3 regions of the Streptomyces sp. SCA2-17 genome follow, and region 2 is predicted to be linked to each of the others. Evidence: riboswitches for the same ligand, from Rfam matches in the RefSeq annotation. Region 2 holds a riboswitch; each other region holds the start of a gene.
The links. Region 2 has a riboswitch for cyclic di-AMP ahead of PS271_RS01805 (C40 family peptidase). Riboswitches for the same ligand answer to the same signal wherever they lie in the genome.
Positions count from the first base shown of each region.

Region 1: it holds a riboswitch for cyclic di-AMP, as region 2 does, so the genes downstream of both, PS271_RS22550 (M23 family metallopeptidase) here and PS271_RS01805 (C40 family peptidase) in region 2, are expected to answer to the same signal.
Region 3: it holds a riboswitch for cyclic di-AMP, as region 2 does, so the genes downstream of both, PS271_RS01330 (C40 family peptidase) here and PS271_RS01805 (C40 family peptidase) in region 2, are expected to answer to the same signal.

Region 1 covers NZ_CP117521.1:4,977,754-4,980,951, forward strand. The annotation lists gene PS271_RS22545 (M16 family metallopeptidase) at 1-1,069, shown strand, start outside; cyclic di-AMP (ydaO/yuaA leader) riboswitch at 1,286-1,441, shown strand; gene PS271_RS22550 (M23 family metallopeptidase) at 1,455-2,264, shown strand; gene PS271_RS22555 (GntR family transcriptional regulator) at 2,572-3,198, shown strand, end outside.
Region 2 covers NZ_CP117521.1:402,806-406,003, forward strand. The annotation lists gene PS271_RS01795 (urease subunit beta) at 1-188, opposite strand, end outside; gene PS271_RS01800 (urease subunit gamma) at 201-503, opposite strand; cyclic di-AMP (ydaO/yuaA leader) riboswitch at 1,240-1,415, shown strand; gene PS271_RS01805 (C40 family peptidase) at 1,420-1,890, shown strand; gene PS271_RS01810 (ATP-binding protein) at 2,008-2,445, opposite strand; gene PS271_RS01815 (helix-turn-helix domain-containing protein) at 2,648-3,198, shown strand, end outside.
Region 3 covers NZ_CP117521.1:296,746-299,943, reverse strand. The annotation lists gene PS271_RS01340 (sodium/calcium exchanger protein) at 1-367, shown strand, start outside; gene PS271_RS01335 (carboxylate-amine ligase) at 410-1,492, opposite strand; cyclic di-AMP (ydaO/yuaA leader) riboswitch at 1,837-1,999, shown strand; gene PS271_RS01330 (C40 family peptidase) at 2,004-2,477, shown strand; gene PS271_RS01325 (S1 family peptidase) at 2,616-3,198, opposite strand, start outside.

The DNA.
Region 1 (3,198 bases), 4.6 Mb from region 2:
CGGCGTGCGCCTCTCCCTGGAGGTGCCGGCCTCCCGCCTCGCCAAGGCCCTCGGCCTCGTCGCCGACGCCCTGCGCGCCCCGGCCTTCCCGGACCACGAGATCGAGCGCCTGGTGGGCAACCGTCTGGACGAGATCCCGCACGAGCTGGCCAACCCCTCCCGCCGGGCCGCCATGGCGCTCTCCAAGGAGCTCTTCCCGGCCGGGTCGCGGATGTCCCGCCCCCGCCAGGGCACCGAGGAGACCGTCGCCCGCATCGACGCCGCCTCCGTGCGCGCCTTCTACGAGGCCCACGTCCGGCCCGCCACCACGACCGCCGTGGTCGTCGGCGACTTCACCGGCATCGACCTCGACGGGGCCCTCGCCGACTCGCTCGGCGCCTGGACGGGCTCCCCGGCCGAGCCGCACCCGCTGCCGCCGGTCACCGCCGACGACACCGGCCGTGTCGTCATCGTGGACCGCCCCGGCGCGGTCCAGACGCAGCTCCTCATCGGCCGCGTCGGCGCCGACCGGCACGACGCGGTGTGGCCCGCCCAGTCCGTAGGCACGTACTGCCTCGGCGGCACCCTCACCTCCCGCCTGGACCGCGTCCTGCGCGAGGAGAAGGGCTACACCTACGGCGTCCGGGCCTTCGGCCAGGTGCTGCTGTCCTCCCCGGAGGGCACCGGCGCGGCCATGCTGGCCATCAGCGGCTCGGTGGACACCGCCTCCACCGGCCCCGCCCTGGGGGACCTGTGGACGGTGCTGCGCACCCTCGCCGAAGGCGGCCTGACGGACGAGGAGCGCGACTCCGCCGTGCAGAACCTCGTCGGCGTCGCCCCGCTCAAGTACGAGACGGCCGCGGCCGTCGCCGGGACGCTGGCCGACCAGGTCGAGCAGCACCTCCCGGACGACTTCCAGGCGCGGCTGTACGAGCGCCTCGCCGCGACGGGCACGGTGGAGGCCACGGCCGCCGTCGTCAACGCCTTCCCGGTCGACCGGCTGGTGACGGTGCTCGTCGGTGACGCCGCGCAGATCGAGGAGCCCGTCCGGGCCCTCGGCATCGGCGACGTGACCGTGATCACGGGCTGAACCCCGGCGGCGGGCCGGCCCCGCCGACCTGCCGTCAACCGGCAGGCACGCGCGCCCGGCAGGCGCGCGTGCCTGCCAAATGTCCGGTTTAGCGGAGTGGTTGCACGTCTGCACTGTGGCGTGGGCCACAAAATGGGGCTTCTGTTTGCCGATCGAAAGTGACGGCGTCTAGCGTCAAAGCGTCTGTCCGTCAGATGTGCGTCGCATCCGCGGCCCGGGCAGACATCGCCGAGTCCCCGTACGGCGCGAGCCAGGGGAGCCGGGGACCCAAGTGTCCCTGGGGTGAATCGGGCCCCTTTCCGGAGGGATCCGTAGGAGACCTTCCTGCTCCGAACCCGTCAGCTAACCCGGTAGGCGAGAGGGAAGGAAAGGACCAGCCTCACCCATGGCGTTCACTCGTGCCACCGGGAAACACCGCAAGCCGAGCCGCGCCGTTCGCGTCAGCGCGAACGCGGCGGGCATAGCCACCCTCGCCGCCACCGGTGTCGTCGCGGGCTTCGCCGCCCCGGCGCTGGCCGCTTCCCCCGACGACGTCCACCGCACCACCGAGGACACCGGCCTGACCCAGGCCGTCGTCATCGGCGAGGACACCGCCGGCCGCATCGGCGAGCAGGCTCAGGTCCAGAGCAGCGCCGCCGCCGAGTCCGCGGCCGCCCACGACGCCGAGGCCGCCGCCAAGCAGCAGGCCGCCGACGTCAAGAAGGCCGACGACGAGGCCAAGCGCAAGGCCGAGGCCGAGCGCAAGGAGCAGGAGCGCATCGCCCGCGAGCAGGAGCGCAAGCGCCTCAACACCTTCGTCTCGCCGATCGCCGGCTCGTACGTCTCCACGTCCTACAAGGCCTCCAGCGGCCTGTGGTCCTCCGGCAGCCACACCGGCGTCGACTTCCACGCCGAGACCGGCACCTCGGTCCAGGCTGTGGGCGCCGGCACCGTCGTCGAGGCGGGCTGGGGCGGCGCGTACGGCAACAACGTCGTCATCAAGCACAACGACGGCACGTACACGCAGTACGGCCACCTGTCGTCCATCGGCGTCTCCGTCGGCCAGAGCGTCACCGCCGGCCAGCAGATCGGCCTCTCCGGCGCCACGGGCAACGTCACCGGCCCGCACCTGCACTTCGAGGCCCGCACGGGCGCCGTCTACGGCACCGACATCGACCCCGTCGCGTACCTCGCCGAGCACGGCGTCTCCCTCTGACGCACCGCGCCCGGCGGCGCCCCGCGCGCCCCATCGCCTGACGAAGGCCCCGGCCCACCGGCCGGGGCCTTCGCCGTGCCCGGCCCGAGTCCGTCCGCCGGCCCGCTGCCCGCCCCCGTGTTGGCCAAAACATATCGATGACTTCCCGTGCGCCGTCGGAAATCGCGGGCCTCTGCAATAGAGTCGCTGAACAAACGTCAATCGGCCGCGTTTCGCGGGGGTTATCCGGAGGTCCACCCATGCGGGGCCGTACGTGAACGGTGAGGGGACAGCGGCTCAAGAGAGCCGTCGGATTTCCGCGCATGCCGTGTGCACGGCGATTCGTGACGACATTGTTTCCGGCACGTTTCCGCCCGGCAGCCGGCTCACCGAGGAAGTCCTCGCGCGCCGCTACGGCGTCTCCCGCGTGCCCGTGCGCGAGGCGCTGCGCACCCTCGCCTCGGAAGGGTTCGTGACCACCCGGCGGCACGCCGGCGCGTGCGTCGCCGAGCCCACCGAGCAGGAGGCCGCGGATCTGCTGGAGGTGCGCGCCCTGCTGGAGCCGCTGGGCGCCGCGCGCGCCGCGCAGCGCCGCACGGAGGCGCACCTGAAGGTGTTGCGCGGGCTGGTCAGGCTGGGCCAGGAGCGGGCCCGGGGCGGCCGTACGGGCGAGCTGCGGCCGCTGGGCGACTGGTTCGACGAGACGCTCGCCCAGGCGTCCGGAAGCCCCAGCATCGCGGGGCTGCTCACCCAGCTGCGGCTCAAGATCGCCTGGGTGTACGCGGCGGAGCCGCCGGTGCGGCCCGTCGACACGTGGGAGCTGCTCGGCGCCCTCGTGGACGCCGTCGCCCGCGGCGACGCCGAGCGGGCCCGGGCGATCGCCGCGGCCCGCGCGGACCGGGTGCCGGGGGAATTCCGGCTGCGGCGCGCAGTGCCGGCGGCACGGAAGGGGAAT
Region 2 (3,198 bases):
ATGTCGAGGCGCTTGCCGCGGGCCGCGGCCCGGTCGAAGTCGAGGCCGGGGTTGGCCTCGGCGAAGTGGTAGTGCGAGCCGACCTGCACCGGGCGGTCGGCGGCGTTGAGCACGGTGAGCCGGGTGCGGTGCAGGCCCTGGTTGAGGGCCACGGGCTCGGCGGCGTGCAGGATCTCTCCGGGAATCATCGGGTCCGCCCCTCAGCAGATGGGTTCGTGGACGGTGACGAGCTTGGTGCCGTCGGGGAAGGTGGCCTCGATCTGGACGTCGGGGAGCATCTCGGGGATGCCTTCCATGACCTCGTCCCGGGTGAGCACCTTGCGTCCGGAGGACATGAGCTCGGCGACGGTGCGGCCGTCCCGGGCGCCCTCCAGGACGTGGACGGTGATGAGGGCCACCGCCTCGGGGTGGTTGAGGAGCAGGCCGCGGGCCTTGCGCCGCGCGGCGACGTCGGCCGCCACGTGGAGGAGCAGGCGTTCCTGCTCACGCGGGGAGAGTTGCATGTCCCACCTCACTGTCGTCCCGGGGGGTCCCGGCCGGCCGCACCGGGCCGCAACCCGAGTTCAACACGGTGTTGACCAGGGGTTCTTCGGTCGGTGGCCAGGGATTGCAGATTAGGGCGCAACCTTTTCCAACGCGTTAACTGACTCTTTGCGTTGCCATGGCCATAGCCATCCGGTCCGGCTGTCGCATGCATCTACTGGATCTTCTGGGCCGGATCATGGCCGTCCGTCCGCACGACACGTACGGCCGGCTACGGGTACCGCACATGCGGCCGTCGCCGCGGCGCGCCCGCGGCCCGGTTCGCAGGCGTGTGCGAAGCCGGGGAACGGGAGGTGTGAACGGGCCGTGCCGACGCGGGCGGTGCGGGCCCGCGGCGCAGAGCGCCGGGGGCGAAGGGATCTCCGCGCCACGCGCGCCGGAGGGGCCGGGCTCCGCGCGCGAATAAACCCGGCTCCGCCCCATGGAGGATCACGGCGTAGACGGGGCGCGGTGATCGATTTGGGGCGGACGGCCGGATTGCGCCCGGCCGGGTACGAACCGCCGCAGGCCAGCGCCTCAGCCGGCTTTCGCCGACCCCGTCAATTCGCCCTGTGTCCACCGGAATTGCCCAAGAGTGATCAGCCTCACATACCCCTGGATCCGCTCGGAATCGGCACGGCGGCTGCGCCAAGATCCCTGCGACGACAAGACCCCGCCACCCCGGCGGGGCGGTCCCGGCGGACGCCGAACCCTGCCGCCGACGGGATGCCGGGTCGACTTAGGTGCACGGCAGGGATGGAGGACCCAAGAGTGGTGGGACGACCAAGAGTAGTGCGGTCGGCCCTTGGGGTGAAGCCGTTGACGGCGGCCGGGCAACCTTCGCCTGCCCGAACCCGACAGGTCATCCTTCACAGGCGGCTGACGAAGGGTTAGCGCATGGGCGCGCACAAACGTCCGTCGAAGCTGTCCAGGGCCGGTGCCGCATCGGCCCTCACTCTCGCCGCCGTCGGGGCCACGGTCCTGGCACCGGGCGGCGCGGCAGAGGCGGAGGCGTCTTCCGTCTCCACCATGGCACTGCGGATCGCGGCCTCGAAGCAGGGCTCCCCGTACCAGTGGGGAGCGACCGGACCCTACCGGTTCGACTGCTCGGGCCTGACGCTCTACTCCTTCAAGCGGGCCGGCAAATCGCTGCCCCGCACCGCCGCCCAGCAGTACAACAGCACGCAGCACATCCCGCGGTCCGCACGCGAGGTCGGCGACCTGGTCTTCTTCGTCTCCGGGCGCGGCATCTACCACGTCGGGATATACGCCGGGGACGGGAGGATCTGGCACGCGCCCAAGACCGGCGCGGTCGTCCGCCTGGAGCGGATCTGGACCAACAGCGTGCGCTACGGCCGCGTCGGCTGATCCCCCGCGCCGACGCCAGGCCCGTAACCGCTCACCGGTGACAGGCCCGTCACCGCCCCGAGAGGGCCCGAGGCCCCCCGCACCCCGTGCGGGGGGCCTGGCCGGCCGGAGGGGAGTTCAGCGCTCGGCGCTGACCGGCACGGTCCAGGGGAGGGAGATCCACACCGTCTTGCCGCCGTCGGAGGTCGGGGTGAAGAACAGCCGCCCCCCGTACTCGGCGGTGAGACAGCGGATGATCACCATGCCGCGGCCGTTGTCCTGCTGGGCCGCGGCGGGCAGCCGCCGGGGGAAGCGGGGGTGGCTGTCCGTGACCCCGATGCGCAGCTGCTGGTCGCGGTCGAGGCGGACGTCCACGGTGAAGGTGGGCGACTGGCCCCGGGTGTGCTGCACGGCGTTGGTGGCGAGCTCCGAGACGATCAGGCGCACGGTCTCGGCGGTGTCCGTCCCGCCCGGCAGTCCCCAGTCGGCCAGCACCTCCGCGACGTAGCGCCGCGCCGTGGAGACCGAGCCGGGAGCGCTCGGCAGGGTGACGGTGGCTTCTTGGTGGTCTGCCATGGTGGTGGCCCTTTCAGCCGATGTCTCGACAGACTGCCACTGATAACGCCTGTGATGCGTGCGATCCACCAAGATATGCATATATCTGTCGCTCAAAGCGGTGAACTCTACGACGAGCGACCGTATTCGCCCGGCACACTGGGCTATTGACACTGACGTATGACAGTGACAGTGGCAGTGATCTAGGGGAGGGCAGGGCCGAATGCGCTACGGACCGGCGGTGCGCCGTCGCAAGCTGGGGGCGGAGCTGCGCCGCCAGCGCGAACTGGCCGGGCTGACGAGCCTGGAGGCCGCGCGCGCGGTGGGCTGGCACCAGTCGAAGGTCAGCCGGATCGAGACGGGCGCCAGTGGCGTGAAACCGGCGGACGTGGCACGGCTCCTGGACGCCTACGGGGTCACCGACCCCGAACTGCGCGCACTGCTGGGGGCGTTGTGCGGGGCGGGGTCGCCCGTGCCGGGCGAGGGGGCGGGGGCCCGGCGCGGCTGGTGGTACGCCTACCGCGACCGGCTGCCACCCGCCTATCTGGACTTCATCAGCCTGGAGTCGGAGGCGTCACGGTTAAGCACGCTGGAGACCACCGTGGTGCCCGGCCTGCTCCAGACGCCCGCCTACGCCCGGGCCGTGACCCGCGCGGCGCTGGGCGATCCCGCTCCGGAGCAGGTCGAGGAGCTGGTGCGGGTGCGCATGGCGCGGCAGGCGGTGCTGCGGGGCGAGCGGCCGCTGGAAGTGTGCGCCGTGCTGGACGAGGCGGT
Region 3 (3,198 bases), 110 kb from region 2:
ACTGCTGTCCAGCAAGGTCAACCAGTGGACGCTGCTGGTCGGCTGCCTGCCCCTTGCCTACGCGCTCGGCGGGGGAGGGACGGCCCTGCCGCTGGTCACCCGTCAGGTCGACGAGGTCGCCCTGACGGCCGCGCAGACCGTCCTGGCCGTCGTCGTCCTGCTGGACCTGCGCTTCGCGCGGTGGCAGGCGGCCGCGCTGTTCGTCCTGTTCGCGGTGCAGTTCGCGCTGCCCGGCGAGTACGCCCGCCAGGTGCTGACCTACGTCTACCTGGGCCTGGCGGCCCTCCTGCTGACGACGCGGGTCCGGCACCTCCCGGCCACCGGGCGGGCCCTCGGCGGGCGGATCGAGGGCGATCCGCACTTCTGACGGGGTGCCGGCAGGATTCCGGCGAGGGCGCCCGGCCGTGGCCTACGGCTCCGCGATCAGCTCCATCACCGCCTTCAGCCCGTCCGTGGCCAGCGCCCGGCGCTGCCGGTCGGCCGGGGTGCCCCGGCGCAGCAGCCGGTGCACCAGCGAGCTCACCTGCCGGGTGTCGCCCGCCTCCTCCAGCGACTGCCCTATGTGGACGAGGAGGGAGCGGACGACGTCGTCCGCGGCGCGGCGCAGGCCCGCGGGGTCGACGAGCACCCCGTCGAGCCCGTGCCGCGCGGCGTGCCAGTTCGCGGCGGCGAGCAGCTCCGGCAGGCAGGGCGTCGGGGGCCGCCCGGCCTTCTCGTCGCGGAGGGCGGTGGCCACCAGCCCGCGGACGATGCCGGCGAACATGACGGAGTCGTCGGCCCGCAACTGCACGTCCAGGCAGCGCACCTCGATCGTGGGATAGCGCTCCGAGAGCCGCGCCTGCCAGTACAGCTGGCCCCGGTCCGCGATCGCACCGGCCGTCATCAGCGCGTCGATGCGCTCCTCGTAGTCCGCGAGGCCGTGGAAGTACGGCGGCGGTCCGCTGACCGGCCAGCGGCTGTAGACCACGGTCCGCCAGCTGGAGAAGCCGGTGTCCTGGCCGTTCCACAGCGGGGAGTTGCCCGCCATGGCGACGAGGACGGGCAGCCAGGGCCGCACCCGGTTGAGGACCGCGACGCCCATCTCGCGGTCGGGGATGGCGACATGGACGTGCATGCCGTGGACGAACTGCTCGTCCACGAGCTGGGCGGCACGCGCCCGCATCGCCAGATAGCGCGGGTTGATGGTGACCGGGACGGGCTCGGGGCCCGAGCACGGCGCCGTTCCGCAGGCGGCGATCCGGCAGCCGGACCGCTTGGCGGCGGAGCTCACCGCGTGGCGCAGCCGCAGCAGGTGCCGGCCGGCCTCGGCGAGATCGGAACAGACCGGAGTGGCGACTTCCACCTGGGCCTGCAACAGCTCCGCCTGAATCTCCCGCTCGTGCACGACCGGATCCAGGTCGACCGCCGCCCGGACCTCGTCGGCCAGGGGTACCGGCAGTGCGGTGGCCGGGTCGAGCAGAAGATACTCCTCCTCGATCCCTAGGGTGAGCATGCCGTAGGGCTACCCTCGGGCCCTTGCGGCGAACCGCACGGAGCCCGCCGCCGCGGCTTTCTGACGCAAAGACGCCCTGCCGCGCCCCCGTTCACCTCGTCCTTCGCGCCCCGCCCAGGTGACTCGAATCCGTTCTTCAACCGCCTTTTGATAAACGGGATTTCACGCTGCGCACGATGCCGGGTAACACCCCGGTTCCACGGGACCACGCGAAGTGAAGAAGTTCACAGAAGCCCCTTTCGGCTCCGAATTCCGGCAGTTCGTGATGCAGGATCGTGCAGCGAACAACAAGATCCCGTCACCGAGGCGGGCGACCCGGGCGGACGCCGAGTCCTGCCGCCGTACCGGGTGCGGAGCAGAAACGAATGGATCGGCAGGAGCGGGAGACCCGAGCACGGCGGACCACGATGGCGGTGGTCCTTGGGGTGAAGCCATTTCAGATGGCCGGGCAACTTCGACAGCCCGAACCCGACAGGTCATCTTTCGCAGGCGGATGACGAAGGGTTTTGGCATGTCTGCGTTCCCTGGCATATCCACGCTCATGTCCCGCGCCGGTGCCGCCTCCGTGGTCACCGCCGCCACCGTGACCGCGTCCATGCTGCTTCCCGGCATGTCGGCCGAGGCGAGTGCGGCCACCCCGGGTGCCGCCGCCCTGAAGGTCGCGGCCTCCAAGCAGGGCTCCCCCTACCAGTACGGCGCCGCCGGCCCCAACCGGTTCGACTGCTCGGGCCTCACGCTCTACTCGTTCAAGAAGGTGGGCAAGAACCTGCCGCGCACCGCGGCCGACCAGTACAACAAGACCCGGCACATCTCCTCCGGCTCCCGTCAGGCGGGCGACCTGGTCTTCTTCCACTCGGGCAGCAACGTCTACCACGTCGGTATCTACGCGGGTAGCAACAAGATCTGGCACTCGCCCAAGCCCGGTGCGTCGGTGCGTCTGGAGAAGATCTGGTCCGGCAGCGTCTGGTACGGCCGGGTCAACTAGCCACGCCACCTGATCGTGCCAACGGCCCGGGGCGACCGCCCCGGGCCGCACACGCCCGACCGGGCCGGGGCGACCCTACCCCGGCCCGGAGACCTCCGGGGATCCCTCCGCGGGCATCCCCGGAGGAGCGCGGGTGCGTCAGGGCAGCTGTGCCCCGAACGCCTGGAGGGCCGCCGGTACGGGCTGGAAGAACGTCTCGCCGCCGGCGGAGCAGTCGCCGCTGCCGCCCGAGGTGAGGCCGAGGGCGGTGTCACCGTCGAAGAGCGCGCCGCCGCTGTCGCCCGGCTCGGCGCAGACCGAGGTGCCGATCATGCCGTCGACCGCGCCCTCCTCGTAGTTGACGGTCACGTCGAGGGCCGTGACCTGGCCGTCGTGGACGCCGGTCGTGCTGCCGCTGCGCTGCACCGTCTCGCCGACGGTCGCTTCCCCGGCCCGGCTGATGTTCTGGGTGCTGCCGTTGTAGAGGTCCACCGCGCTGGGGTGGGCGGTGGACGAGGTGTAGCGCACGATCGCGTAGTCGTGGCCGGGGAACGTCGAGCTCTCGGTCGCCCCGATCCGGGCGCCGCTCTGGGTGGCGGACCAGGTCTGCGAGGCGTTGCCGCAGTGGCCGGCCGTGAGGAAGTACGGCTTGCCGCCCTTGGTGACGTTGAAGCCCAGGGAGCAGCGCACGCCGCTGCCCCAGATCGCGTCGCCGCCCGCGATGAACGGGCGCAGCGTCCCG